Linked DNA regions of Oleomonas cavernae. The protein of the gene in region 2 interacts with the protein of the main gene of each other region in a pairwise test. Links are inferred from orthologs where the notes say so. Each region holds a gene or a part of one and is shown on either strand. Other genes may lie near its edges. The genes, in order: priA and ssb.

The links.
Region 1: the proteins of ssb (region 2) and priA interact in binary tests that used the Escherichia coli proteins (3 or more experiments, as listed by UniProt). The link is inferred for Oleomonas cavernae from one-to-one orthologs.

The regions. Positions count from the first base shown.
Region 1 is NZ_QYUK01000011.1:2,945,831-2,960,840, reverse strand. What follows is about bases 10,087-12,984. They hold priA (replication restart helicase PriA), read left to right. Parts: upstream 10,087-10,689; coding sequence 10,690-12,279; downstream 12,280-12,984. Other genes in these bases: D3874_RS18090 (MarR family winged helix-turn-helix transcriptional regulator), read left to right, coding at 12,866-12,984; D3874_RS31650 (hypothetical protein), read left to right, coding at 12,195-12,854; fsa (fructose-6-phosphate aldolase), read right to left, coding at 10,087-10,550. Also shown: D3874_RS18140 (2-oxoglutarate dehydrogenase E1 component), read left to right, coding at 1-2,741; lpdA (dihydrolipoyl dehydrogenase), read left to right, coding at 4,142-5,911; D3874_RS18125 (hypothetical protein), read left to right, coding at 5,915-6,427; D3874_RS18120 (hypothetical protein), read left to right, coding at 6,431-6,865; D3874_RS28085 (hypothetical protein), read left to right, coding at 6,936-7,403; D3874_RS18115 (hypothetical protein), read left to right, coding at 7,605-8,105; D3874_RS18110 (tyrosine recombinase XerC), read right to left, coding at 8,165-9,130; D3874_RS18105 (DUF484 family protein), read right to left, coding at 9,127-9,876; more of fsa, read right to left, coding at 9,894-10,086; more of D3874_RS18090, read left to right, coding at 12,985-13,315; D3874_RS18085 (N-acyl-D-amino-acid deacylase family protein), read left to right, coding at 13,397-15,010.
Region 2 is NZ_QYUK01000011.1:1,296,972-1,311,925, reverse strand. Bases 6,004-8,845 are described here. They hold ssb (single-stranded DNA-binding protein), read right to left. Parts: upstream 7,766-8,845; coding sequence 7,241-7,765; downstream 6,004-7,240. Other genes in these bases: uvrA (excinuclease ABC subunit UvrA), read left to right, coding at 7,953-8,845; D3874_RS09965 (hypothetical protein), read right to left, coding at 6,742-7,164; D3874_RS09970 (pilus assembly protein TadG-related protein), read right to left, coding at 6,004-6,408. Outside these bases: D3874_RS09985 (DUF2167 domain-containing protein), read left to right, coding at 2,726-3,637; peptide-methionine (S)-S-oxide reductase MsrA, read right to left, coding at 3,681-4,400; D3874_RS09975 (hypothetical protein), read right to left, coding at 4,487-5,554; more of D3874_RS09970, read right to left, coding at 5,575-6,003; more of uvrA, read left to right, coding at 8,846-10,826; D3874_RS09950 (hypothetical protein), read left to right, coding at 10,832-11,281; D3874_RS09945 (hypothetical protein), read right to left, coding at 11,487-12,050; D3874_RS09940 (SRPBCC family protein), read left to right, coding at 12,223-12,612; D3874_RS09935 (TetR/AcrR family transcriptional regulator), read right to left, coding at 12,760-13,323; D3874_RS09930 (amidase), read left to right, coding at 13,484-14,911; methylenetetrahydrofolate--tRNA-(uracil(54)-C(5))-methyltransferase (FADH(2)-oxidizing) TrmFO, read left to right, coding at 14,944-14,954. UniProt on the Escherichia coli protein: Plays an important role in DNA replication, recombination and repair. Binds to ssDNA and to an array of partner proteins to recruit them to their sites of action during DNA metabolism. Acts as a sliding platform that migrates on DNA via reptation.

The DNA.
Region 1 (15,010 bases), 1.6 Mb from region 2 along the record:
CCCCCAAGGGCCTGGACGACGACGAGAAGCCGGCCGCGGCCAAGGCCCCGCCCAAGGGCGACGGCAAGGCGCCGCCGGCGGCGGCCCCGGCCGCGGGGGCCAGCCCCGCCGATGTCCGCACCGCGACGCTGGACTCGGTTCGCGCCCTGATGATGATCCGGGCCTACCGCATCCGCGGCCACCTGATCGCCAACCTCGACCCGCTGGGCCTCGAGCCGCCCAAGCGCCATCCCGAACTCGACCCCGCGAGCTATGGCTTCGGCGAAGCCGACATGGACCGCCCGATCTTCATCGACAACGTGCTGGGGATGGAGACCGCGACCGTTCGCGAGATCCTGGTCGTGCTGCGCCGGACCTATTGCTCGACCATCGGCGTCGAGTTCATGCACATCTCCGACCCTGACGAGAAGCGCTGGATCCAGGAGCGCATCGAGGGCCGCGAGAAGGAAATCTCCTTCACCGTCGAAGGCAAGAAGGCGATCCTCAACAAGCTGATCGAGGCCGAGGGCTTCGAGCACTTCCTGAACAAGAAATTCACCGGCACCAAGCGCTTCGGCCTCGACGGCGGCGAAGCCGTGATCCCGGCCATGGAAGGCATCATCAAGCGCGCCGGCCATCTCGGCTGCGACGAGATCCTGCTGGGCATGGCCCACCGCGGCCGCCTGAACGTGCTCGCCAATGTCATGAGCAAGCCCTATGTGGCGATCTTCTCCGAGTTTCAGGGCGGCTCGGCCAATCCCGACGACGTTCAGGGCTCGGGCGACGTCAAGTATCACCTGGGCACCTCGTCCGACCGCGAATTCGACGGCAACAAGGTCCACCTGTCGCTGGCCGCCAACCCCAGCCACCTCGAGATCGTCGATCCGGTGGTGCTGGGCAAGGCGCGGGCCAAGCAGTGGCAGAAGAGCGATACCGAGCGCACCAAGGTCATGCCGATCCTGCTCCATGGCGACGCGGCCTTTGCCGGCCAGGGCGTAGTCGCGGAATGCTTCGGCCTGTCGGGCCTGCGCGGCTATCGCACCGGCGGCACCATCCACATCATCGTGAACAACCAGATCGGTTTCACGACCAGCCCGCACTTCTCGCGCTCGTCGCCCTATCCGTCGGATATGGCGAAGATGGTGGCGGCGCCGATCTTCCATGTGAACGGCGACGATCCCGAAGCGGTCTGCCACGTCGCCAAGGTGGCGACCGAGTATCGCCAGCAGTTCCACAAGGACGTGGTCATCGACCTGTTCTGCTATCGCCGCTTCGGTCACAACGAGACCGACGAGCCGATGTTCACCCAGCCGCTGATGTATTCGCGGATCGCGGCCCACCCGTCGGTGCGCGAACTCTATGCCCGCCGCCTGGCCGAGGAAGGCTTGGTGCCCGCCGAAGAAGCGGAAGGCATGAACAACTCCTTCTACGCCAAGCTGGAAGCCGACCTCGAGGCCTCCAAGGGTTACAAGCCCAACAAGGCGGACTGGTTCGAAGGCCGCTGGGCCGGCCTGGGTGTGGCGCGCGGCGACGTTCGCCGCGGCGAGACCGACGAGTCGATGCGCACCCTGAAGGAGATCGGCAAGGTTCTGACCACGGTGCCGGCGGAGTTCACCCCGCATCGCACCCTGCGCCGCGTGCTCGACGCCAAGAAGAAGATGTTCGAGACGGGCGAGGGCTTCGACTGGGCGACGGCCGAGGCGCTGGCCTTCGGCTCGCTGCTGCTCGAAGGCATCCATGTCCGCCTGTCGGGCCAGGATTCCGGGCGCGGCACCTTCTCGCAGCGCCATTCGGTCTGGATCGACCAGGCGAGCGAAGGCCGCTACCTGCCGTTGCAGAACTTGGGCGAGGAGGCGTCGGCCTTCGAAGTCCACGACTCGATGCTGTCGGAAGCCGCGGTGCTGGGTTTCGAGTACGGCTACTCGATGGCCGAGCCCAACGCCCTGGTGCTGTGGGAGGCGCAGTTCGGCGACTTCGCCAACGGTGCCCAGGTCGTGTTCGACCAGTTCATCACCTCGGGCGAATCCAAGTGGCTGCGCATGTCGGGCCTGGTCTGCCTGCTGCCGCACGGCTACGAGGGGCAGGGGCCGGAACACTCGTCGGCCCGGCTGGAGCGCTATCTCCAGCTCTGCGCCGAGGACAATATCCAGGTCGCGAACTGCACCACGCCGGCCAACTACTTCCACATCCTGCGCCGGCAGATCCATCGCAAGTTCCGCAAGCCGCTGATCCTGATGACGCCCAAGTCGCTGCTGCGTCATCCCAAGGCGGTCTCCAGCCTGGCCGAGATGGGCCCCGATACCTCGTTCCACCGCGTCCTCGACGACGATTTCGACGAGAAGGGCGAGTTCCCCAAGATCGTCGGCGATTTCCGCCTGGTCGCCGACGCCAAGATCGAGCGTGTGGTGATGTGTTCGGGCAAGGTCTACTACGACCTGCTGGCCGAGCGCGAGAAGCGCGGCCTGTCCAACATCTACATCGCTCGTGTCGAGCAGCTCTATCCCTTCCCGGCCAAGACCCTGGTCAACCTGATGCAGCGCTTCCCCAAGGCCGACCTGGTCTGGTGCCAGGAAGAGCCGCGCAACATGGGCGCCTGGTTCTTCGTCGAGCAATGGCTGGAGTGGGTGATTGGCAAGGCGCGCAGCAAGCCCGGCCGCGCCACCTATGCCGGCCGCGCCGGTTCGGCCTCGCCCGCGACCGGCTCCCTGCGCAAGCACGTCGAAGAGCAGGCGAAGCTGGTCGGCACCGCCCTTACCCTTTGATCCAATCCCGAACATCAGTAATCAGTCACGCCGAAGAGGCTAGAAAATGACAATCGAACTGAAGGTCCCGACGCTCGGCGAGTCCGTCACGGAGGCGACCATCGGCAAGTGGTTCCGTAATGTCGGTGACGCGGTGAAGCGCGACGAGCCCCTGGTGGAGCTCGAGACCGACAAGGTGGCGGTCGAGGTGAACGCGCCGAGCGCCGGCGTGCTGACCCGGATCGACGCCAAGCCCGGCGACACGGTGACCATCGGCCAGATCCTGGGCGCGCTCGACGAGACGGCGACCGCCGCCGCCCCGGCCGCGCCCAAGCCGGCCGCGCCCGCGCCGACCCCGGCACCCGCGCCGGTCGCTGCCCCGGCCCCGCAGCCTGCACCGGCGCCCGTCGCCGCCACCGCTGCCCAGCCCGGCCCCGCCGCGCGCAAGCTGATTTCCGAATCCGGCCTGAACCCGGCCGCGATCCCGGCCACCGGCCCCGACGGCCGCATCACCAAGGGGACGTGCTGGCCGCCCAGGCGGCGCCGGCCCCGGCCCCGGCCCGGCCGCCCCGTCGGGCCCGCGCGCCAATGCCGCGCGCGAGGAACGGGTGAAGATGACCCGCCTGCGCAAGCGCATCGCCGAACGGCTGAAGTCGGCGCAGAACACCGCCGCCATGCTGACCACCTTCAACGAGGTCGACATGACCGCGCTGATGGAAGCGCGCACCCTCTACAAGGACCTGTTCGAGAAGAAGCACGGCGTGAAGATGGGCTTCATGTCCTTCTTCGTGAAGGCCTGCGTCCAGGCGCTGAAAGAGATCCCGGCGGTCAATGCCGAGATCGACGGCGACGACATCATCTACAAGAACTACTACGACATCTCGGTCGCGGTTTCCTCGCCGCAGGGCCTGGTCGTGCCGGTGGTGCGCGATTGCGACGCCCTGGGTTTCCAGGACGTCGAGAAGGAGATCGCGCGCCTGGGGACGAAGGCCCGCGACGGCAAGCTGGCGATCGAGGATCTGCAGGGCGGCACCTTCACCATCTCCAACGGCGGTGTCTTCGGTTCGCTGATGTCGACCCCGATCATCAACCCGCCCCAATCCGGCATCCTGGGCATGCACAAGATCCAGGACCGGCCGATGGTGATCAACAAGCAGGTAGTCATCCGCCCGATGATGTATCTGGCCCTGTCCTACGATCACCGCATCGTCGACGGCCGCGAGGCGGTCACCTTCCTGGTCCGCGTCAAGGAAGCGATCGAAGACCCGCAGCGCCTGCTGTTCGGCGTGTAATTGTTTGTCGTCATTCCAGCGAAAGCTGGAATCCATCCTGGGCCAGCGCGCCCTTGTCGACATGGATTCCAGCTTTCGCTGGAATGACGCTCTGATAGAGGCTGGCCTGAGGCCGGAAGGCGAGACGATATGACCATCGAACTGAAAGTCCCCGCACTGGGCGAATCGATCACCGAGGCCACCATCGGCCAATGGTCGAAGAAGGTCGGCGAAGCGGTGAAGAAGGACGAGGTTCTGGTCTCGCTTGAAACCGACAAGGTCGCGGTCGAGGTGAATGCGCCGGCCGCCGGCGTGCTGGCCCGGATCGACGCCAAGGCAGGCGACACCGTCACCATCGGCCAGGTCATTGGCGCCATCGACGAGAGCGGCACGGCCGCGGTCAGCGCCCCGTCCGCGGCGCCCGTGCCGGTAGCGCCTGCGCCGGTCGTCGCCGCCCCGCTGCCCCAGCCGGCACCAGCCCCCGCGGCAGCCCCGGCCGTGGCCGCGGTTTCGGGCGACGATGCCTTCGACCTGGTCATCATCGGCGGTGGCCCGGGGGGTTACACCTCGGCCGTTCGCGCCGGGCAACTGGGGTTCAAGACGGCCATCATCGAGAAGCGCGGCACCCTGGGCGGGACCTGCCTGAACGTCGGCTGCATTCCGTCCAAGGCCCTGCTGCACGCTTCGGAACTCTACGAGGAAGCCCAGCACGGCTTGGGCAAGTTCGGCGTCAAGGTCTCGGGCGTCGAACTCGACCTCGATGCCATGATGGCGCACAAGTCCAAGGTCGTCGGGGAACTGACCAAGGGCGTCGAGTTCCTGATGAAGAAGAACAAGGTGACCTATATCGTGGGCACCGGCCGCTTCACCGGGCCCGAGACCATCGAGGTCTCGCTGAACGCCGGCGGCACCCGTACCATCAAGGCGGCGCGCACCCTGATCGCCACCGGTTCCGACGTCTCGACCCTGCCGGGCATCAAGATCGACGAGAAGACCGTGGTCTCCTCCACCGGGGCCATCGCTCTCCCCAAGGTGCCCAAGAGCCTGATCGTCATCGGCGGCGGCGTCATCGGCCTGGAACTGGGCTCGGTGTGGAGCCGCCTGGGTTCCAAGGTGACCGTGATCGAATTCCTCGACCGCATCACCCCCAATATGGACGGCGAAGTCTCCAAGAATTTCCAGCGCCTGCTGGCCAAGCAGGGCTTCGAGTTCCTGCTCTCGACCAAGGTGACCGGTGTCACCCCCACCAAGAAGGGCGCCACGGTGACCTTCGAGCCGGTCGCGGGCGGCGAGGCCAAGAGCCTCGAGGCCGACGTGGTCCTGGTCTCGGTCGGGCGGCGCGCCTATACCGACGGCCTGAACCTGGCCGCGGCCGGGGTGGAAGCCGGCCCGCGCGGCTTCATCACCGTGGACAGCCACTACCGCACCAATGTCCCCCACATCTATGCCGTGGGTGACGTCATCGGTGGCCTGATGCTGGCCCACAAGGCCGAGGAAGAGGGCGTCGCCGCGGTCGAGATCATGGCGGGCCAGCATGGCCATGTGAACTACGACGCCATTCCCGGCGTCATCTACACCATGCCGGAAGTGGCCAACGTCGGCCGCACGGAAGAGGAACTGACGGCCGCGGGCATCGCCTACAAGACCGGCAAGTTCCCCTTCACGGCCAATGCCCGGGCCAAGGCGAATGCCCAGACCGAAGGCTTCGTCAAGATCATCGCCGATGCCACCACCGACCGCATCCTGGGCGCCCACATCATCGGTGCCGATGCCGGCAACATGATCGCCGAGATCGCCACCGCGATCGAATTCGGCGGCGCTGCCGAGGACCTGGCCCGCACCCCCCACGCCCACCCGACCGAGATGGAAGCGGTGCGCGAGGCGGCCCTGGGCGTCGACGGCCGTATCAGACAGATGTAACCGATGACGGATTGGCGCCCCAACGGTCACGACCATGGCGGCGCCGAGCCGCCGCCGCCCGGCGGCGTCGTCATTCCCTTCCGCCGGCCGCCCAAGCGGGGGCCGGTGCTGGGGCCGCGCAGCAGGATCGCCACCCGCCTGCGGGTCGCCGAATCCGCCGCCTTCGGCCTGCTGTTCGGCCTTGCCGCCTTCCTGATCGAACGGCCGCTGGCGGCCTTGCCCTATTTTGCCCTGGGCGCGGTCATCGCGGCCGCGCTGTGGTTTTCCATCGCGCCGCGCCGCGGCCCGCTCGACAATGGCACGGTGATCGTGACCGCGCTCGCCACCGCCTTTGCCGCCTGGGCGGCCTATGCCGTGGTGGCGACCCTGGCCGACGGGGCCGGCTGGGTCGCGGCGATCGACCATTTCATCAACGACCTCGCCTATGCCTTCGTCGGCGCCTGGCCGGTCGGCATCGTCGCCGGCCTGTTCGCCCGCCGTCTGGCCGACCGCTGGCGCCCCAAGGCGAAGGGCTAGGCCATGCTGCGTGTCGCTGCTGCGCTGGGCTTTGCCGCCATCGTGACCGGGCTGCTGGCTCTGGCGATGGCTGCCCTGCCCGATTTCGGCATGGTGATGCAGGAAGCGGGCGAGGCCGCCCTGGTGGGGACCTTCGCCGCGGGTTTCATCGTCTGGCTGATCGGCAGCCCGGCCCAGGGCGCGCCATCGCCGCTGCGCGGCGTCGCCCTGGGTCTGGTTGCCGGCCTGGTCGCCAACCTGACGGCCGCGATCGCCATTTCGCTGGCGAACCCGGCCTCGGGCGAAAGCACCCTCGACCCTGCCGGCATCGCCGTCATCGCCACCGTGGGCCTGGTGAAGACCGGCCCGGTCTCCCTGCCGGTCGCCGCCCTGACCGGGCTGTTCTACGCCCTGCTGCTGGGCCTGCTCGTGCGTGAATGGGTGAAGCGCCGGCGCTGAGCCGCGCGCGGCGATCCGCCGCCGCAGCCTTTGGTTGAAATTGGCGCGGATTGAGCGCCACGCTCAGGCCATGACGCGGATCGTGCATATTGTCGAAAGCATAGGCTTCGGCCTTTGGGCGTTCCTGCTTGCACTGATTTTCCTGGACTCGCTTCATCTGTTTGGCAAGGGAAGCTCCATCTGGTCGGCGTCCGGCGCGACGGCAATGCCAAGCTATGCGACTTGGCCAAGCGTCAGTGTCGCCTTGGCGTCGATGTTCTGCTGGCAATGTCGAATGCCGCGATCCGGTCGGGTATGGTGGCCCGATGCGTTCGTTGTGGGCATGTGGTCGGTGTTTTTCGCGCCTGTAGTCTTTCTCTTCGGTATTCTAATTTTTGCGTCGGCACCAACGCCAACGCGGCTAGATCTTTCTGACTTGAAGTATGGGCTTCTCGCAGTTTTGTTCGCTCTAACAGTGGGATTGGGCTTTGCCCCTTTGGGAGGCATCGGCGCAGTCTTGTTCGCAGCCCTAACTCGTATTTGGAGAACCCCGGTTTGAAAGTCGTCATCCCAGCGAAAGCTGGGAGCCATGGCGGTACAGGGGGGATCTCGTTCACCACGACGATGGATCCCGGATCAAGTCCGGGATGACGGTGGGGAGTTACCTCTCCCAGTGTGCATAGGGCTGAGTATCCTTTTAGGTTGCCAAATGGCGCGCGACATCCACGTGTGGGCAACGTTGCGTCCTTGAGATGCCGCCGTGGCTCAGGAGTTTCGGTTTATGAGACACGTTGTAAAAGCCGGGGCGCGCATCCTTCAAAGCATCGGTTTCGGCTTGGCCGGTGTGGGCTTGTATGCTTTGGCACATACGGTCCTGATGCCCGATCTGTTCATTCTCGACAAAGATTTTCGGAGGCTCGTACTGGCAGGCGTTGCCATCACCGTGGCCGTGATTTGGTTCGTGGGCAGCGGCCCACATCCCTCGGGTCTGCGCGGCTGCATCATCGGCACTATCGCGGGCTTGGCTGCCAACCTGGGAGCCACTGCTGTCCTGATTCTCGCCGAACCCTCACAGGTGGGCGGCCACCTACTCGCTGGGCTTGTCGTGGGTACAGTCATATCCTTGTTCAAGACTGCACTTCTGGCCCTGCCCGGGACGATCTTCATTGGCTATGCCTATGCCGAACTTCTGGGGTGGCTGTCCCGCCGGTGGTCGGCAGGCCCCCAGGTCCGATCACTCTTCGATGAACGCCAAGACTGAGGGGACTCCGGTACATTTGCATTTCACATCAGCCCAGTGACGATGATCGATAAGGCTGGTCACTCCCCCCGCCGTGCCCTGGGATGCGCATCCTCATAGGCCGCCAGCAGCCGGGCCGTATCCACCTCGGTGTAGCGCTGTGTAGTCGTCAGGCTGGCGTGGCCCAGGAGTTCCTGGATGGTGCGCAGGTCGCCGCCGGCGCCCAGCAGGTGGGTGGCGAAGGAATGGCGCAGGGCGTGGGGGGTGGCATCGTCGGGCAGGCCCAGGGCGCCGCGCAGACGCTCCAGGTTACGCTGGACCACACGGGGCGACAGCGGCCCGCCCTTCTCGCCGATGAACAGCGGCCCGTCCTTGGGCAGGGCATGCGGGCACAAGCGCAGATAGGCCTCGATGCGCGCCGCCACCTGGGGCAGCACCGGCACGACCCGCTCCTTGTTGCCCTTGCCGACGATGCGCAGCATGTCGCGCAACGGCGCTGCCGCGCGGCGCAGGGACAGGGCCTCGGCGATGCGCAGGCCGCAGCCGTAGAGCAGGGTGAGGACCGCCTCGTCGCGGGCGGCGATCCAGGCCTCGTCGGCCAGGGCGCCGGCCTCCTCGATGGTGTTCAGCGCCGCCGCCTGGGTGAGCGGCCGGGGCACGCCGTGGGGCCGCTTGGGTGCGCGGGTGGCCAGGGCCGTGGCGTTGTGGACCAGGCCCTTGCGGTCGAGGTAGCGGAAGAAACCGCGCAGGGAGGAGAGGCCGCGGGCGGCCGACGAGGCCCCCTGGCCCCCGGTGCGGCGGCGGGCCTGATAGGCGCGGAAATCGCGCGGGCCCAGTTGGGCGAGCGCCGCAAGGTCGGGCAGGGCGCCCAGATGCTCGGCCAGGAAGGCGAGAAACTGGCGCAGGTCGCGGCCATAGGCCTCGATCGTGTGGGCCGAACCGCGGCGCTCGGTCGTGAGGTAACGCAGCCAGTCACCCATGGCGGCGGCAAGGTCGGGGGCGGCCGGCAGCAGGGCCGGCGCGGCGGCCCCCGCGGGCGGGGTCAATCGGTCGGCCGCAGCCACAGCCGGATCAGGCGTTCGATGGTGCCGGCCAGGAAGCCCAGCAGTTCGCTGCCCTGGCCCGGCTCGTACTTGGTCGCTTCGCGGCTGCCCAGGGCCAGCAGCCCCAGGGGCGATTCCCCGCCGATGTCGAGGCGGGCCAGTGCCTGGCTCTGCACCAGCGGCGTTGCCGGGCCGAAGATCAGCGTGTCTTCGGGCGGCTCCGAGATCAGGCGGACCAGCCGGCCCGGATCGATCAGGCCGTCGACCGTGCCCGGCGGCACCAGATAGAAATTCTGCAGCGACGGCCGCTCGGGTGCCGCCTCCAGCGTCTCTACGCTCAAGGTAACGACATCGATCCCCAGCATGGGGGCGAGGTCCAGGGTGATGGCATGGATCAGATGCTCGAAGGATTCAGCCTCGAGCAGCAGCAGAATCGCCTCGTGCACCAGGCCTTGGGCCGAGACATTGGCACGGGCGGCGGTCAGCACTTCCGACTGGAAGCTGCGCAGCTTGGCATTGTCGTTGCGCAGCCGGTCGACCAGGGCGCGCTGGAAATCGACCACCCGGTGGCCATCGGCATCGGCGCGCGCGGGCAGGGCCTGATGCTCCAGCACTTCCGGGTTCTTGGCCAGGAAGCCCGGATGGGCCAGCAGGTATTCCCGCACCTCGCCCGCGGTCAGCCGCCGCCGGTTGGGCGCGGCGGCCTCGGGCGGGGCGGCTTCGGCGACTTCCGGGCTCTCAGGGGTCATGGGTGCTGGTCCGGGGCTCAGAGGATCGACTGGCCGGTCTTGGCCCAGTCGGCGAGGAAGGCTTCCAGGCCGCGATCGGTCAGCGGGTGGCTGGCCAGGGCGCGCAGCACGGCAGGCGGCAGGGTGGCGACATCGGCGCCCAGCTTGGCGGCATCGACGACATGGCGGGGATGGCGCACGCTGGCGACCAGGATCTCGGTCGTAAGCGCTTCGTAGTTGTCGTAGATCTGGCGGATCTCGGCGATCAGCTCCATGCCGTCGGTCGCGATATCGTCCAGCCGGCCGACGAAGGGCGAGATGAAGGTGGCGCCGGCCTTGGCCGCCAGCAGCGCCTGCGCGGACGAGAAGCACAGAGTTACGTTCACCATGATGCCATCGTCCGACAGGGTCTTGCAGGTCTTCAGCCCCGCCCAGGTCAGGGGCACCTTCACCGCGACATTGTCGGCGATCTTGGCGAGCTTGCGGCCCTCGACCAGCATGTCCTCGTACTGGGTGGCGGTCACTTCGGCAGACACCGGCCCGTCGACCACGCCGCAGATCTCGGCGATGACTTCCAGGATGTTGCGGCCGGACTTGGCGATCAGGCTGGGGTTGGTGGTGACGCCGTCGACCATGCCGGTGGCGGCAAGATCCTTGATTTCGCGCACGTCGGCGGTGTCGATAAAGAACTTCATGAATCCGGTTTCCGCTGGAGTATCTATCAGGGCAAAGCGGGCCGGCGCTGCGAATCAAATCGCCATCGAGCGCCCCCGCCCTCACCGGGCCAGCATAGCCGATGGCCCCAGTCGAAGCCAGTTGGCGCTCTAGGTGAAGATGACGGCCCGCCTTCCCGTTCTGGTACCTTTGCCCTTCGCCGGGCCGCTCGATTATGCGGCGCCCGATGGCGAGGTGTTGGCACCGGGAACTTTCGTCGACGTGCCGCTGGGGCCGCGGCTGATCACCGGCGTGGTCTGGGACGGGGCGGGCGAGGGGGTGATCGCCGCGGCCCGCCTGCGCCCCGTCGCCGCCGCCCACGACATCGTGCCGATGCGCGAGAAGCTGCGCCGCTTCCTCGACTGGATGGCCGGCTACACCATGAACCCGCCGGGCATGGTGCTGCGCCACTTCATCAATGCCGCCAACAGTGACGGGCCGCGCCAGGTCACCGGCTATCGCCTGACCGACCACCTGCCCGAGCGGCTGACCGAGGCCCGCCGCCGGGTGATCGAGCTGCTGCGCCCGGGCGGGGTCATGACCTCGGTCGAGATCCAGCGCCAGGCGGGGGTCTCGTCGGGCGTGCTGCGCGGCCTGATCGATGCCGGCGCCCTGTCCCCTGCGCTGATCGACAGCGATCCGGCCCTGGCCCGGCCCGATCCCGATTTTGCCGAACCGGCCCTGTCGCCGGCCCAGGCCGCCGCCGCGGACGAGCTGCGCCGGGCGGTCGCCGCGCACGACTATGCCGCCTTCCTGCTGGACGGGGTCACCGGCTCGGGCAAGACGGAGGTCTATTCGGAAGCCATCGCGGCGGCGCTGCGGGCCGGGCGCCAGGCCCTGGTGATGCTGCCGGAAATCGCCTTGACCGCCGGCCTGTTCGAGCGCTTCGCCGCCCGCTTCGGCGTGGCCCCGGCGGTCTGGCATTCGGGGCTGCAGTCGCGCGATCGCAGGCGGGTGTGGAAGGGCATCGCCGACGGCCAGGTGCCGCTGGTGATCGGCGCCCGCTCGGCCCTGTTCCTGCCGTTCACGGACCTGGGCCTGATCGTGGTCGACGAGGAACACGACCAGGGCTTCAAGCAGGATGACGGCGTTGCCTATCACGCCCGCGACATGGCCGTGGTGCGGGCGACCATCGAGGCCTGCCCGGTGATCCTGGCCAGCGCCACGCCCAGCCTGGAGACCATCGTCAATGTCGAGGCCGGGCGCTATCGCCGCCTGGTGCTGCCGGAACGCCACGGCGGCGCCCTGATGCCGCGGATCGACTGCATCGACATGCGCATCCATCCGCCGTCCAAGGGGGCGTTCCTGTCGCCGGTGCTGGGCCGGGCGATCGCCGAGACCATGGCACGGGGCGAGCAGACCCTGCTGTTCCTCAATCGGCGCGGCTATGCCCCGCTGACCCTGTGCCGGCACTGCGGCCACCGCATCGAATGCCCCAATTGCTCGACCTGGCTGGTCGAGCATCGCCACCAGCGGCGCCTGTCGTGCCACCACTGCGGCTATGCCACGCCGACGCCCGAGACCTGCCCCGAATGCGGTGCCGCCGACAGCCTCGCCGCCTGCGGCCCCGGCGTGGAGCGGATCGACGAGGAGGTCGCCTCGCTGATCCCCAGGCGCGGCGCCTGGTGCTGGCCTCCGACACGCTGGGCGGGCCGGCGGCGCTGGAGGCGGCCTTCGAGGCCATCGCCACGCGCGAGGTGGATGTGGTGATCGGCACCCAGGTGGTGGCCAAGGGCCATCATTTCCCGCATCTCACCCTGGTCGGCGTGGTCGACGCGGACTTAGGCCTGGACGGCGGCGACCTGCGCGCCGCCGAACGCACCTTCCAGCTCGTCACCCAGGTGGTGGGCCGCGCGGGCCGGGCCGAGCGGCCGGGCCATGCCCTGCTGCAGACCTATGATCCCGGCGCCGACGTCATCCGGGCGATCGCCCGGGGCGACCGCGACGGCTTCCTGGGCGTCGAGCAGGCGGCGCGCCAGCGCCATGCCATGCCGCCCTATGGCCGGCTGGTGGCGCTGATCGTCTCCGGCCCCGACCAGGGCGAGGTGATGACCATCGGCCGCGCCCTGGCCCGCACCGCCCCGCGCGATCTCGACGGCTTCGACGTGCTGGGGCCGGCACCCGCCCCCTTGAGCCTGCTGCGCGGGCGCTACCGGGTGCGCCTGCTGGTGCGGGCGCCGCGCCGGCTGAACGTCCAGGCGGTCCTGCGGCCCTGGCTGGATGCCCAGGCCATTCCCGGCCGGGTACGCTTGCAAGTCGACGTCGATCCCTACAATTTCCTGTGAGCGGGGGGATCATGAGTTCAAGCGATCGCACATTGTCGGTTCGCGCCATCGTGGCGCTCTATCGCGCGTTCGAGCAGGCGGCACGCAAGTCGGACCTGAGCGTCGCCCAGTACCGCACCCTGCTCTATCTCTACAGCGGGCCCAAGCATGCGGGGGCCATCGCGGCGGCCGGCGCGATCAAGAAGCCCACCGTCTCGGCCATGCTGGCCACCCTGCGCGAGAAGGGCTGGATCGAGAGCGCCGCCGATGCCAGCGATGCCCGCGTCTCCCGCGTCGAGATCACCCAGGCCGGGCGCGAGCGCCTGGAAGCCTTCGAGGCGGAAATGGCCGGCCTGACCGATGCCCTGCTCCCCGCGGCCGAGCGTGCCGCCTTCCGCGCTGCCCTGAGCGGGGCCTACAAGGCGCTGGGCGCCCACCGGGAAGAATGGCTGCGCGGCATCGAGCGCCAGTTCCTGGAGTAGCGTCGTGCCATGCTTGACAGCGGCGGCATCGCGGGCGGATATTAGTTAGGTAATACGAACTAATAAGACCGGGAGGCGGCGATGGCGTTCGACTTGGTGATCCGCAACGGCACGGTCATCGACGGCAGCGGCGGCCCGGCCCGCCGGGCCGATGTCGCTGTTGCCAACGGCCGCATCGTCGAGGTCGGCCGGGTTTCGGGCACCGGCAGCCGGGACATCGACGCCGACGGCCTGCTGGTCACGCCGGGCTTCGTCGACATCCACACCCACTACGACGGCCAGGCGACCTGGGACGCCCGCATGGCGCCGTCGTCCTGGCACGGTGTAACCACTGCTGTCATGGGCAATTGCGGTGTCGGTTTCGCCCCCGTGCGGCCGGAACATCACCAGCGCCTGATCGAGTTGATGGAAGGGGTCGAGGACATCCCCGGCGCTGCCTTGCATGAGGGGCTGAGGTGGAACTGGCAATCCTTCCCCGACTACCTCGACGCGCTGGAGGCCCGGCCGCGCGACATGGATATCTGCGCCCAACTGCCCCACGGCGCCCTGCGCGTCTATGTCATGGGCGAGCGGGGCGCCGCCCTGGAAGCGGCGACAGAAGATGATATCGCCCAGATGCGCCGCCTGGCGGCGCAGGCGATGCAGGCGGGCGCCATCGGCTTTTCCACCTCCCGCACCCTGAACCACCGCACGGTCACCGGCGATCCCACCCCGTCGCTGCGCGCGACCGAGGCGGAATTGACCGGCATCGCCCTGGGGCTGAAGGACGCCGGGCGGGGGGTCATGGAACTGATCTCCGATTTCGACACGCCGGACTTGATGAGCGAATTCGCCATGATCCGGCGGATCCTGGCGGCCGCGGGCCGGCCCATGTCCCTGTCGCTGGGCCAGGCGCACGGCGCGCCCGAAGGCTGGCGTGTGCTGTTGGGCTTGATCGACCGGGCGGTGGCCGACGGGTTGCCCCTGAAGGCCCAGGTGGCGCCGCGGCCGATCGGTGTTCTCCTCGGGTTACAGGCCAGCGCCAATTGCTTCTCGGGCCTCGAGGCATACCGCGAGATCGCGGAGAGGCCGCTTCCGGAACGGGTGGCGATCCTGCGCGACCCTGATGTTCGCGCACGCATCCTGGAACAGGCCAAGGCCGCGCCCCGGCTGCCGGGCCTGATGCAACTGCTCACCGCCTTTCAGCGCATTTTCCCCATGGGTAACCCGGTCAATTACGAGCCGGCGGCGGACCAGTCGATCGCGGCCCAGGCCCAGGTGCTGGGCATTGCTGCCGCCGAACTGGCCTACGACCTGCTGTTGGAGGACGAGGGGCGGGCCTTCCTGTTCGCGCCTTTCGTGAACTATGCCCACTACAATCTCGATGCCTGCCGCGAGATGATGGCCAATCCCAACACGCTGATGGGCCTGGGCGACGGCGGCGCCCATGTCGGCATCATCTCGGACGCCAGCTTCGCCACCTACCTGCTGACCCATTGGGGCCGCGACCGGGCACAGGGGCGTTTCGACCTGCCCTGGCTGGTCAGGCGGCAGACGGCCGATACAGCGCGGGCCGTCGGCCTCCACGACCGGGGCGTGCTGGCGCCGGGCCTGAAGGCGGACATCAACGTGATCGATTTCGAGCGCTTGAGCGTCGAGCGGCCGGTGATGGCCTTCGACCTGCCGGCGGGCGGCAAGCGCCTGCTGCAGAAGGCG
Region 2 (14,954 bases):
CTCTTCATCGCCACCAGCGGCAGCCTTGCGGGCAGCCTTGAGATAGGCCCGCAACTCGGCCGGCTCCGCCTCGACATGGCCCAGCAGGCACATGTCGACGACCTTTGCCCCCTCGTCTAGGCGGATGCCGCGCACGCCGGTCGAATGGCGGCTGGCGAACTCGCGCACCTCGCCCACGGGGAAGCGGATGGCGCGGCCGCTATCGACGGCCAGCAGGATGTCCTGGCCTTCGTCGCAGGGCGCCACGGCGATCAGCTCGTCGTCGGCATCCTCGCCCTCGAACTTCATGGCGATCTTGCCGTTGGCGCGGACATCGACGAAGTCGGACAGGGCGTTGCGGCGGATATTGCCCTTCCTGGTCACGAAGACGACGTGCAGGCGGGCCCAGCTTTCCTCGTCCTCGGGCATCGGCATGACGGTGGCGATGCGCTCGCCCGCTTCCAGGGGCAGCAGGTTCACCAGGGCCTTGCCCCGGGCCTGGGGGCCCCTTCGGGCAGGCGCCAGACCTTCATCTGATAGGCGATGCCGCGCGACGAGAAGAACAGCACGGGCGTATGGGTATTGGCGACGAAGACGCGGCTGACGAAATCCTCGTCGCGCGTCGACATGCCGACCTTGCCCTTGCCGCCGCGGCGCTGCGCCCGATAGGCCGACAACGGCACGCGCTTGATGTAACCGCCATGGCTGACGGTGACGATCATGTCCTCGCGCTGGATCAGGTCCTCGTCTTCGAGGTCGCCGGTATAGGCCACCACCTCGGTCCGGCGGGCGTTGCCGAACTCGGCCTTAACCGCGACCAGCTCGTCCTTCATGATGCCGTAGAGCACGTCGCGGCTGCGCAGGATGCTGAGCAGGTAGATGATGCGGGTGCCCAGTTCCTTGAGCTCGGCCTCGACCTCGTCGCGGCCGAGCGCCGTGAGGCGCTGCAGGCGCAGGTCGAGGATGGCACGGGCCTGGATCTCGGTCAGGCGGTAGGTGCCGTCGACGGCGCCTTGCTGGCCGGTCTCCTCGACCAGTTTCAGCAGGGCATCGACCGAGGCCACCGGCCAGTCGCGGCCCATCAGGGCCTCGCGCGCGCTCGCCGGATCGGGCGAGGTGCGGATGACCCGGATCACCTCGTCGATATTGGCGACGGCGACGGCCAGGCCGGCCAGGATATGGGCGCGGTCGCGGGCCTTGTTCAGTTCGAACTTGGTGCGCCTCGTGATGACCTGCTCGCGGAATTCCACGAAGGCGTGGATCAGCTGCTTGAGGTTCATCAACTCGGGCTTGCCGTGGTTGAGCGCCAGCATCTGCACGCCGAAGCTTTGCTGCAGCGGCGTGTGCTTGAAGAGCTGGTTCAGCACGACATCGGCCACCGCGTCGCGCTTGAGCTCGACCACCACGCGCACGCCGTCGCGGTCGGATTCGTCGCGCACCTCGGCGATGCCTTCGATGCGCTTGGAGCGCATCTCCTCGCCGATCTTCTCGAGCAGGGTGGCCTTGTTGACCTGGTAGGGGATCTCGGTCGCGATGATCGCCTCGCGATCCTTGCGGATCTCCTCGAAATGCGTGCGTGCCCGCATCAGGACCGAACCGCGCCCTGTTTGCAGCGCGAGGCGCGCGCCGCCGCCGCCGATGATCAGGCCGCCCGTCGGGAAGTCGGGCGCTTGCACGATGTCGATCAGGGCATCGAGCGAGATGTTCGGGTCTTCCATGTAGGCCAGGCAGGCATCGATAACGTCGCGCAGATTGTGCGGCGGGATGTTGGTTGCCATGCCGACGGCGATGCCGCCCGCGCCGTTGACCAGCAGGTTGGGAAAGCGCGCCGGCAGGACCACCGGCTCGAATTCCGAATTGTCGTAGGTGCCCTGGAAATCGACCGTATCCTTGTCGATATCCTCGAGCAGCGCATGAGCGGGCTTGCCCATGCGAATTTCGGTGTATCGCATGGCGGCCGGCATATCGCCGTCCATCGAGCCGAAATTGCCCTGCCCGTCCAGCAGCGGCAGGCGCATCGAAAACGGCTGGACCAGCCGGACCATGGCCATGTAGATCGCCGAGTCGCCGTGCGGGTGATATTTACCCATCACCTCGCCGACGATGCGCGCCGACTTGCGGTAAGGCTTGTTCCACTCATAGCCGCCCTCTTTCATCGCGTAGAGGACGCGGCGATGCACGGGCTTCAGGCCGTCGCGCGCATCAGGCAGCGCCCGGCTCACGATCACGCTCATCGCATAGGAGAGGTAGGAGGTGCGCATCTCCTCTTCGATGGAGATCGGCACGATGTCGTGACGCGGAGGGACACCGCCAGGGGGGACGGCGCCGCCTTCGTCCTGCGGCTCCGGCTGGTCTGCAGTATTGGGTTCGGTCAACGGGAAATGCTTGCTGTGGGCGCCGGTGATCGACGTCTAGGAAGGCCGGGCGCTGGCCGATTCCGTAACGCGACTGTAGCAAGTCGCAGGCCCGCGAAGCAAGCCGCACCGGTGCCCTCTGCCGGTGTGAAAAAGGCCGCATAAGCCATTGTGGCTAAAAGGTTTTTTTGGCAATGCGGAAATCCAGGAAGAGGCCGCCGCGGAGGCCATCGCGAAAACCCGCCGACAAACCCCGGAATCACCCTCAAAGCCGTCCTTCACCGCCCGTCCGCCGAGCGCCGACTACCTGGGTGATAGCCATCTTGACGGGCAATGGACTTTGCAAAACAACCGGATTAGCCTTTCAGCCTGTTCGACCGATGGAGGGACCCATGCGGCAAGGCTTATTCGCGCTGATCGTGGGGTTGGCGGCACTGTTTGCGGTCGCTCCGCCCGCGCTGGCCCAGCAGGACCAGGCCGAATTCGAGCGGATCGTGAACTCGCTCGATTTCCGCCGCGGTGCCATCAAGCTCGACAACGGCTTGGCTACGATCGACCTGCCCGATGCCTTCCGCTACCTAGGCCCGGCCGATGCCCAGACCATGCTCACCAAGCTGTGGGGCAATCCGCCGGGGGCCGGCCAGGGCACCCTGGGCATGATCCTGCCCACCGACCCCTCCCCCTTCTCGCCCGAAGGCTGGGCCGTCATCGTCTATTATAATCCAGCCGGTTACGTCAGCGACGAAGATGCCGCCGACCTCGATGCCGAGCAATTGATGAAGGACATGCAGGCGGCGACGGCCGAAGGCAACAAGGAGCGGGCCGCCCAGGGTTACGAGGAGGTCCACCTCCTGGGCTGGGCGCGCGAGCCGCGCTATGACGCGGTGGCCAAGAAGATCCATTGGGGCAAGCGCCTGACCTTCGGCACGGCGACGGATGAAACGCTGAACTACGAGATCCGCGTGCTCGGCCGCCGCGGCTATCTCGAGCTGAACGTGGTGGCCCCGATGTCGGCCCTGCCGAATATCGACCAGACCTCGGACAAGATCCTGGCCATGGTCCATTTCGACCAGGGCAATACCTATGCCGAATTCAATCCCGACGTCGACGAAACCGCCGCCTACGGCATCGCCGGCCTGATCGCCGGCGGCCTCCTGACCAAGGCCGGTTTCTTCAAGGGCCTGATCGCCTTGCTGATAGCCTCGAAGAAACTGGTCGCCATCGGCGTGGTGGCTTTCGGCGCCGGCATCTATGCGGCGATCAGGCGGTTCTTCGGCCGGCGTGGCACACCGCCCAACGCCTGAAGGATTGTTTCGAAAGTCAGCCCTGCGGGAGACGCCGTGGCGATCAATTCGTTGCCGCGCCGACCAGGACCGGCTTCTCGCGGTAGAGCGCCGGGAACAGGCGCTCGAGGTTCTCGATCTTGGGCAGGTCGTTGTAGACGATATAGGGATAGGTCGGGTTCAGGGTGAGGAAATCCTGATGATACCGCTCGGCCGGATAGAACGCCTTGCCAGGCTCCAGCGTGGTGGCGATCGGGCCGGCAAAGACCTTGGCCTCGTTCAATTGTGCGATATAGGCCGCGGTGATCTTCTGCTGTTCGGCATTCTGCGGAAAAACCGTGGAGCGGTATTGGGTGCCGGTGTCGGGGCCCTGGCGATTGAGCTGGGTCGGATCGTGGGCGACCGAGAAATAGACCTGCAACAGCGTGCCGTAGGAAACCAGCCTGGGGTCGTAGCTGATCTCGACCGCCTCGGCATGACCGGTGCGGCCGCTGCCGACGATCTGGTAGATCGCCGTGTCCTGCGCCCCGCCGGCATAGCCCGAGACGGCACCGGTGACGCCCGTCACATGCTGGAACACCCCCTGGACACCCCAGAAGCAGCCACCGGCGAAGACCGCCGTGGCCGTTTCGGCACTGCCCGCCGCTACGTCGATCGCCGGCGGCGGGATGACGACGGCCGCCTCGGCCGATTGGGCCGGCAGGCGCCACAGCAAGGCGCCCACGGGCAGCAGGGCAAACAGCCCCAGGAAGGCGGCGCGGGTCATTCTGGCACTGGCAACCATGGTGGCGATCCTTTGGAAAACCTGTAGAGCAGGTTCGCCCGGGCCAGCCCTGAAGTTACGGTGAGCTGCCCGGTCCGCCGGCCGCGCTACTGATGGACCAGCCTGGCACTGCCGCATTGAAGATCGATCACCGCCACCTCGGCCGTGCCGATCCGAACGCCCAGGGTATCGAGCAGCAGGTCGACGATACCATCGAGAAGCGGCCCGAGAACGTCGCCGATCAAGGTGCCGGCGACGAACGTGACGAGATCGACGATCGGCTGCAAAAGGCCCCCGACGGCGCCCGAGACTTGCAGCCTCAGAGCATCTTTCAGTTTTTTGCCGAGATTGGAGAGGATATCGGTCGTGCCGACCGAGGTGCCGCTGGGAAAATCGGCCGTGTCGGACTTATGCCCCGGCTGCGCGAAGGCCGCATAGATGTCGGGAAAGACCGCCTGGTCCAGCGTGTCGGCTCCTTTGACGTCCGGCGAGGCGGTCGGGGCACCGATGGGCAGGTTCACCCCAAGATCGACCGACAGAATCTTGAGCGGCGGCTGGATGAGACCCCAAAGATTATAGCCGATGCCAAGGACGTTGAACGGATCGGCATGGGCCGGCGCGCTGTTGGACAGGAAGTCGGTGGGATCGATCTGGCCGACATGGGCCGAGGCCAGGCCGGTATCGATGTCCATGCCGACGTAGCGATCGGCCGTCGATGCCGGTTCGCAGCCGAGCTTGGTGACGCGCACCTGCGACGGCGCGACGGCGATGCCGACGCTGAGATTGTCGTTGGCATTCGGGCCGTAGGTCGGCAGCAGATCGACGTCCAGCCCCAGAAGCTGCACGATGTCGAGCAGGCCGTTGACGAGGCCGAGCACCCCGCTCAGCGCACCCTGCCAGTCGACGCGCAGCAGCAGGCGGATCTGCGCGGTGCGCAGGATGTTGTCGCCGTTGCGGATGTCTTCCTCGGTGATCTTGCGGAACCCCAGGGGCGGTTGCGGCTGCTCGGTGATCGAAAGATCCAGGCTGGCGCCGAGAAACGTCCCCAGGGAGACCGACACGGGATGCTGCCCGGTGGCGTTGGCGGCGGTCGACGCGGCCAGGATCGATGCCGTCACCAGATCGAAGACGTTGACCGGGATGGCAAGCCCGGCATCGTTGTTGCCAAGGCCCACGCCCAGAAGCTCTCCCAGCTTCAGGTTGACGTCCTGGAGTTGGAGCAGCGGCAGCTTGTTGATCCCCGGGAAGGCGTCGCCCAGGCCGACACCGAGGTCGACGGCCGACGGATCGCCGTCATAGGCATTGTGGGCCAGTTCGGTGACGACCCCAGGACCCCCAGGACCGAGGCATCCGCGCTCAACAGGCCGTCGTAGTCGCCGACGGTGGCGCCGACCTTGACGGCATAGGCGTCCAGAAACGACAGCAGTTCGACGTTCGCCCCGACCAGACCGTTGTAGTCGAGGGCACTGAGGCTGACATTCCCGCCCAGCAAGGCGCCCAGCAGCGCATTGAGCAGCCCCTCGTCCAGGTTGGCCAGGCCGCTCGCGATCTTCACCGTCGTGTAGCGGCCGGTGGTAACCGCGGTCGAGGTGACATCCAGATCAAACGCATCCGTGGCGATGATCCGGGAAAAAAACCGCGGGGAGTCGGTCGTCCCGGTCAGCTTGACGGCGTTGGGCGAGTTCATGTTGCTGCCCGAAGCCTGGAAGCGGCTGCCCAGGGCGCGCGTGCGGCTGTAGTTGCCAAAGTCGATCCCGGTCAGGGATTGCGCCGGAAAATCGTTGGCGATCATGGTGTTCAGCGCGGCGTTGCGTGCGTTCGCCCGTTCGGCGCCCGAACCGTCCAGGGCGCCAGCGGCGGCGATGGCGGCCAGATCGAGGGAATCCTGCAATCGCTGCTTCGAGTAGTAGGCATAGCCCAGGTCGACGACGAAGGCGGACATGACCAGCAGCAGCGGCAGCGCGACCGCGAAGAGCATGGCCGCCGCACCCCGCTCGCCATGCGACTGCCTCGATGTCAATTCGCGCATTTTTAGGCCCCTGGAAGCCGACACAACCAAACTCGAATCCCATTTGCAGCCTATTGCGGGGATTGGCCAAATCACCCCGTTTCCGATCCACTTTGATATCAAAATAGGGGGAATATTCGCGCGTTCGCCGCCCACCAGGGATTGCGGCCGATCGGCTCTGCCAGCCGATCACCCCTGGAATTCCAGCTTTTCCTCTAGGAAAACCGGCGTTTTTCTATGGAGCAAGCCTGTCCGCATGCCCTGGCGATCGTGCCGCTCCATCGCGCTCGCGCGCACGGCTCGCCGGCCATATATTCCCATTACGGATGCTTTTACCGCAAAAATGGGCGCCCTCTAGTCCGGGCGGTAGGTGAGCGGCCCCGGGGCGTTGCCCTGGATGGTCAGGCTGTTGGCGGCCGCCTCGAAACGAACCGCCCCGCTGACGCTGAAGGGGCTGCCGTCGGGCTGCCGGCAGCGCTCGAATTTCAGGTCGGCGGCGTCGAGCCGCCAATCGCACTGGCCGCTCGTCTTGTTGCCCAGAAGCGGCCCGGTCACGAACGAGGCGCTTTCGCCCTGGAAGACGATGACCATCAGGCCCTTCTGCTGCTCCAGGGTCTTGCGCGTCTGCGGCGTGGCGGCGCCGGCGGCCTCGAACGCCTGATAGGTCGCGTCGACATCCAGCACATAGCGGCCCTGGGGACCGGACCCTGCCGCCCAGGATGCGGCCCCGCCGGCCATGCTCAGGGCGAGGGCGAGCGAGCACGAAAAAATACGCATATTCGTCTCCTGCGGTAAGCGGCAGGTGCCGTGACTTGCCTTCACCCTGACGGCCGGACGTTCCGGCCAATCAGGCTCAGAACGGGATTTCGTCGTCCAGGCCCGGGCCGCCGCCGGGGCCGCCACGGCCACCGCCGCCGCCCGAACGACCGCTACCGCCGCCGAAGCCGCCGCTGGAACGGCCACCGCCGCCGCCGCCGTAACCGGGATCGCTGTCGTCATCGCCGCTGCCAAAGCCGCCGCCCTCACCCTTGCCGTCCAGCAGGGTCAGCTCGCCGCGGAAGCGCTGCAGCACCACCTCGGTCGAAAATTTCTCGGCCCCGGACTGGTCGGTCCATTTGCGGGTCTGGAGCGAGCCTTCGATATAGACCTTGGAGCCCTTGCGCAGATAGTTCTGGGCGATCTTGGCCAGGTTCTCGTTGAAAATGACCACCCGGTGCCATTCGGTGCGCTCCTTGCGCTCGCCCGACATCTTGTCCTTCCAGGTGTCGGATGTTGCCACCGACAGGTTCACCACCGGGTTACCATCCTGCAAGGTGCGGGATTCAGGGTCGCGCCCCAGATTGCCGACCAGGATGACCTTGTTGACGCTGCCTGCCATGGCTCTCCCTTGGTGCTTGCAGCACCGCAAAACTGGAACATAATAGGAACAAATATGCCGACTCGTTCAAGTGGCATGTTGAGGTGGTTCTAGCTCATAATCATGGCCGAGGGCACCTGGACTTTCCATGATGCCCGACCCCATATCACACTTCCCGTCCGGCGCCGGTTCGCGTGCGTGAGGCCCCATGTCGTCCAAGTTCATTTCCGTCCGCGGCGCCCGTGAGCACAATCTCAAGAACGTCGACGTCGACATTCCGCGCGACCGCCTGGTGGTGATCACCGGCCTGTCGGGCTCGGGCAAGTCGTCGCTGGCCTTCGACACCATCTATGCCGAAGGCCAGCGGCGCTATGTCGAAAGCCTGTCGGCCTATGCCCGGCAGTTCCTGGAACTGATGCAGAAGCCCGATGTCGATCACATCGAGGGCCTGTCGCCGGCGATCTCGATCGAACAGAAGACGACCTCGCGCAACCCGCGCTCGACCGTGGGTACGGTGACCGAGATCTACGATTATCTGCGCCTGCTCTATGCCCGCATCGGCGTGCCCTACTCGCCCGCCACCGGCCTGCCGATCGAAAGCCAGACCGTGAGCCAGATGGTCGACCGGGTGATGAGCCTGGCCGAGGGCACCCGCCTCTACCTGCTGGCGCCCTTCGTGCGCGGCCGCAAGGGGGAATACCGCAAGGAACTGGCCGACCTGCAGAAGCGCGGGTTCCAGCGGGTGAAGATCGACGGCACCCTGTACGAGATCGCCGACGCCCCGACCTTGAACAAGAAGGTGAAGCACGACATCGACGTGGTGGTCGACCGCGTGGTGGTAAGAGGCAATATTTCCCAGCGCTTGGCCGATAGTTTTGAGACGGCGCTTGAACTGGCGGACGGCATTGCCGTGGCCGAGAATGCCGACAATGGCGAGCGCACGATCTTCAGCCAGAAGTTCGCCTGCCCCGTCTCGGGCTTCACCATCGACGAGATCGAGCCCCGGCTGTTCTCCTTCAACAACCCCTTCGGCGCCTGCCCGGTGTGCGACGGACTGGGCACCAAGCTCTATTTCGATCCGGCCCTGGTGGTGCCTGACGAGAACCTGAGCCTGGCGCGCGGCGCCATCGTGCCCTGGGCCAAGACCACCTCGGCGTTTTTCCACCAGACCCTGGACAGCTTGGCCAAGGCCTTCAAGTTCAGCCTGAACAAGCCGTGGCGCGAATTGCCGGAGAAGGTGCGCGACCTGCTCCTCAACGGCTCGGGCCGCGAAGCCATCACCATGACCTACGAGGACGGCAGCCGGCGGTTCCAGACGACCAAACCGTTCGAGGGCGTGCTGCCCAATCTGCAGCGGCGCTGGAAGGAAACCGAGAGCGACTGGATGCGCGAGGAACTCGCCGCCTATCAGTCGGCGTCGGAATGCGAGGCCTGCCATGGCCACCGCCTGAAGCCCGAAGCGCTGGCGGTGAAGATCGGCGGCCTGCATGTGGGCGAAGTGACCGAGAAATCGATCGCCGACGCCGCCAAGTGGTTCCTGGCCCTGGGCGACAAGCTGACGCCCAAGCAGGCGGAGATCGCCGCGCGGATTCTGAAGGAAATCAACGAGCGGCTGGGCTTCCTGGTCAATGTCGGCCTCGACTACCTGACCATGGCGCGGGCCTCGGGCACCCTGTCGGGCGGCGAGAGCCAGCGTATTCGCCTCGCCTCGCAAATCGGCTCAGGGTTGACTGGCGTGCTCTATGTCCTGGACGAGCCGTCGATCGGCCTGCACCAGCGCGACAACGACCGCCTGATCGAGACCCTGAAGCGCCTGCGCGACTTAGGGAATACGGTCATCGTGGTCGAGCATGACGAGGATGCCATCCGCACCGCCGACCATGTCATCGACATGGGGCCGGCGGCCGGCGTGCATGGCGGCGAGATCGTCGCCGAGGGGACGCCGGCCCAGATCATGGCCGATCCCAAGAGCCTGACCGGCCAATACCTGTCGGGCGTGCGCTCGGTCCCCATCCCGCCCCTGCGCCGGCCCTTCAACAAGAAGCGGGTGCTGACCGTCACCGGTGCCCGCGGCAACAATTTGCAGAACGTAACGACCAGCATTCCGCTGGGCACCTTCACCTGCGTCACCGGCGTCTCGGGCGGCGGCAAGTCGACCCTGGTGGTGGAAACCCTGTACAAGGGCTTGCACCGCCGCCTGAACGGTGCCCGCGAACTGGCGGCACCCCATGAGTCGATCGACGGCGTCGACCATATCGACAAGGTGATCGACATCGACCAGTCGCCGATCGGGCGCACGCCGCGCTCGAACCCGGCGACCTATACCGGCGCCTTCACGCCGATCCGCGACTGGTTCGCCGGCCTGCCTGAGGCGGAATCCCGCGGCTACAAGCCGGGGCGCTTCTCGTTCAACGTCAAGGGCGGGCGCTGCGAGGCCTGCCAGGGCGACGGCGTGATCAAGATCGAGATGCACTTCCTGCCCGACGTCTATGTCCAGTGCGACGTCTGCAAGGGCCGGCGCTACAACCGTGAAACCCTCGAGGTCATGTTCAAGGACAAGTCGATCGCCGACGTGCTGGACATGACGATCGAGGAAGGCTGCGACTTCTTCAAGGCGGTGCCCGCGGTGCGCGACAAGCTGGAAACGCTGAAACGCGTGGGCCTGGGCTACATCAAGGTGGGCCAGCAGGCCACCACGCTGTCGGGCGGCGAAGCCCAGCGGGTGAAGCTGGCCAAGGAACTGGCCAAGCGGGCCACCGGCCGCACCCTCTACATCCTCGACGAGCCGACCACCGGCCTGCATTTCGAGGATGTGCGCAAGCTGCTGGAAGTCCTACAGGCGCTGGTCGACACCGGCAACACCGTCCTGGTCATCGAGCACAATCTGGAGGTGATCAAGACCGCCGACTGGATCATCGATCTGGGCCCCGAAGGCGGCAACGGCGGCGGCGAGATCGTCGCCGAAGGCCCGCCCGAGGATGTGGTGCTGGAGCCGCGCAGCCACACCGGCCGTTACCTGGCCGAGATCCTGGCGCGCGAACGCAAGCCCAAGGCACGCAAGCGCGCCGCCGTCGCGGAGTGACGGCCATGGCGCCGTCGCAGTCCCTCGAAGCGGTAACACAGTTCTTTCAGCACCAAGGTTTGGATATCCGCCAAGCGCCACTCAAGGATTTCGTCAGTTGCTTGCTGGGTTTTTACGAGCGCGTCGAGTTCTCCAACCTGGCACCGGATGGCGGCGACATGCTGCTGCTCCAGTTCGGCACCTATGACTGGGGCGCTGGAACGCACTTCGAGTTCGATATCACGCGCCAATTCATCACGGCCGACGAGCAGGACGACGATGCAATCAGCCAACTGAATTGTAGCCTTCTCTATCGACCGACCCCGGCTTTGATGGCGGTTGGGGAAGGCGACAAATGGTGCAGTACACGCGCGGAACTAGGAACGTTCCAGGCGTTCATCGAGGCAAGCAGCGCCTATGCGGCGATCATTGGTGAACCTGTCTTTGACCGGCGCCTGGCTTGGTCACTCGTCTAGAGCCTGTTTCAAAATCGCCGGCCTGCGGGTATGCCGTGCGTCCTTCGACAGGCTCAGGATGAGGAGAATCTTTATGGCAAAAAGACTTTCCTCATGGTGAGCCTGTCGAACCACGCAAGATCATTGTCCGATACACCCCGTGCCACGAACCTAGACTTTTGGGAACAGGCCCCGGACACGCAAGCGCGCCGCCGTCGCCGAATAGTCAGGTATCGGTGCCCAGCAAGGGCGTGCGCCGGCTCCGCGCCTGCAGGTCGGCGCCGTAGAGGGCGATGAGATGCTTGAATTCATCGAGCATGGCGCGGGCGGCCTGGGGCTCGCGCATGGCGGCCCAGCGGGCGATGGTGTCGCTCATGTGGATCATCATCTCGACCGCGGTCGCCAGCCGGGCGCGCGAAATTTCCGGCACGATCGGCTGCAGCACGTCGCAGACCTGGGCCGCGTTCTTGACCACCTCGGCCAGGTTGGAGGGCCGCAGGTCGCGGTCCATCAGCAGGTCGGTCCAGACATCGCGGGTCGTGCCGTCGGCGACGAAGACCTCGAAATAGCTCTCGAACGCCTTTTGCAGCATATGCACGGCATCGTCGAAGCTGGCGATCTCGCGCAGGGCGAACAGGAAGATGTCGTTGTTGGCGCCGCGATAGCGTTGGGCCAGTGCCAGTTTCAGCGCCACAGGGTCGGGAAAGGCCGCCTGGGCCTGGTCCAGCGGCACGTCGGCCTGCGCCGCCACCGCCTCGATGGTCGTCTGCGGCAAGCCTTTGGCACGCACCAAATCCTCGGCAGCCTGAAGCAGCCGATCTCGTACATCGGTCCTGTAAGTCACGCCAGCCCGGTCCGGTTTTGCCCTATTGTGCGCCGACACTAGCACGAGCGGCCTGCCGACGCCGAAAAAATCCCGGAAACCACGGCCGGCATCAGACAATGGAAACGGGGAGACCTCCATGCTCGCATCGCGCGCAATCACCGTACAGATCGGCCGGCCCTGGCGCGACGTCTACGCCTTCCTGGCCGCGCCGGAGAATTTCCCGCGCTGGGCGGCCGGCCTCGGCGCCCTGGAACGCGACGGCGCGCAGTGGCTGACCCGGACGGCAGACGGCGTGATGGCGGTGCGCTTCACGCCGCCCAACGCCTTCGGCGTGGTCGACCACTGGGTGACGCCGCCGGCCGGCGACGAGATCTACATTCCCCTGCGCGTCATCGCCAATGGCGAGGGTGCGGAAGTCGTCTTCATCCTCTACCGCCTGCCCGCGATGACCGATGACGACCATGCCCGCGATGCCGCGCTGGTCACCCGGGACCTGGCCGCCCTCAAAGCCCTGCTGGAGGGTTAGGCCCGCACGCCGCCGGGCGCCTGCGGTCCCGGATTTCGGGCAGTACAGCGGCACATTGTGGTTACACGCGATCCACCCACGAGCGTCATCCCGGACTTGATCCGGGATCCATGCTGATGACAGGCCGGGTCGTGAGGTTGGAAGCGGTCAATCCGCCGCTGTCGACAGGTCCCGCAGGTAGAGCGCGATCAGGTGCTTGAACTCGCCCAACATGGCCTGGCCGATGCTCTCGTCCTCCAGGCTGATGGAGCGCACCAGGCCCTCGCTCATGTGCACCATGGTCTCGGTCGCCAGCATCAGGCGCTGCGCGCTCAGATGCGGGAACAGGTGCTTGATGGCGTTGACGATGATCGCGGCCGAGCGCCTGGTCGCGGCGTGGTTGACCTGCTGCAGTTCCCGGTCGGCCAGCAGGCCGAACCAGACGTCGCGAAAGGCCGGATCACGCCAGTTGGTCTCATAGGACTGGTCGAGGCCGGCCCACAGCTTGCGCCGCGCGTCCTCGACCGTCTTGATGTTGCGCATGGTGCCTTCCATCAGGCGTCGGTTCTGCTCCATATAGCGCTCGGCCAGCGCCCGCAGGATCGCGCCGCGATCGGCGAAGAACTGATAGATCGAGCCGATGGGCACGCCGGCGGCCACCGCGATCTCGCTCATCTTCAGGGCATCGGCACCCTTCTCGCGGATCAGCAGTTGCGCGGCGTCGATGATCATCTCGACCCGCTTGCGGCCGCGCGCCTGCACCGGGCGGCGGCGCGGCGCCCCGGCGGGGGCAATGGTGGTGGCGCGGTCGCCACTGTCTTGACCTTGGAGCGCGGCATCTATATCACCAAATATGACATAAACTCATATAACAACGCACAGGGGAAACACCATGCAGGTCTCGGACTATCTCAAGCACGACGGCCTGGGGCTGGCTGGCCTGGTCAAGACCAAGCAGGTTACCCCGCTCGAACTGCTCGAGACCGCCATCGCCCTGGTGGAAAAGCACAACCCGAGCCTGAACGGCGTCGTCCAGAAAGCCTACGACATGGCCCGCCAGGCAGCCCGGGACGGTTTGCCCGATGGCCCCTTTGCCGGCGTGCCCTTCCTGCTGAAAGACATCAACGCCCAGTGCGTCGGCCTTTCCACCCGCCAGGCGTCGCGCCTGTTCGAGGGAATCGAAGACGATCACGACAGTGAATTGACCCTGCGCTACAAACGCGCCGGGCTCAACATCTTCGGCAAGACCAATGCGCCCGAATTCGGCATCCTGCCGACCACCGAGTCGCTGTTCTACGGCCCGGCCCGCAACCCCTGGAATACCGGGCATTCGACCGGCGGCTCGTCCGGCGGTTCCGCCGCCATGGTGGCGGCCGGCTGCTTGCCCCTGGCCCATGCCAACGACGGCGGCGGCTCGATCCGCATTCCCGCCGCCGCCTGCGGCCTGGTGGGCCTGAAGCCGACCCGCGCCCGCAACCCGCTGGGCCCGGACCTGGGCGATGCCCTGGGCGGCCTGGTCTGCGATCATGTGGTGAGCCGTAGCGTGCGCGATACCGCCGCGGCGCTCGACGCCACCGCCGGCCCCGACATCGGCGACCCCTATTGGGCGCCGCCGCCCAAGCGGCCCTACATGGACGAGTTGAAGGGTGTCGGACGGCCCCTGAAGGTCGCCGTCGCCACCAGCGATTTCATGGGCCGGCCCCTGCACGACGACTGCGTGGCCGCGGTGAACAAGACCGCCAAGGCCCTGGAAGCCGCCGGCCATCACATCGCGGGCGACATGCCCGCCGCCCCGGCCGACCTGGTGACCGGCGCCTTCATGACCCTGTGGACCGCCGGCATGGCCGCGATCACCAAGGGTGCAGCCATGCTGGGCGGCCGCGCGGCCGGCCCCGACACGCTGGAGCCGATGACCCTGGCCCTGGTCGAGCACGCCAGCAAGACCACGGCGGCTGACTATGTGGTCGCCCAGGTCATGCTGCAGCGGATCTCGCGCTTCATCGCCCAGTTCTTCGAGACGGTCGACGTCCTGGTCACCACCACCCTGACCCGCCCGCCGGTGGCATTGGGCTATTTCGACGTGACCTCGCCCGACTGGGCCGGGACCCTGGGCAAGGCCGGCGACTATGTGAACACGCCGGTGTTCAACTTCACCGGCCAGCCCGCCATCAGCCTGCCCCTGCACCAGAGCGCCGACGGCCTGCCGGTGGGCGTGCAGATCGTCGGCCGCTTCGGCGACGAGGGCACCCTGATCGCCCTGGCCGCCGATCTGGAACGCGCCCTCCCCTGGGCCGACCGCAAGCCCGCGGTCTGGGGCTGACGCAGCCGTCACAAATCGGTATAGGGAGGGGCATGACCAATGC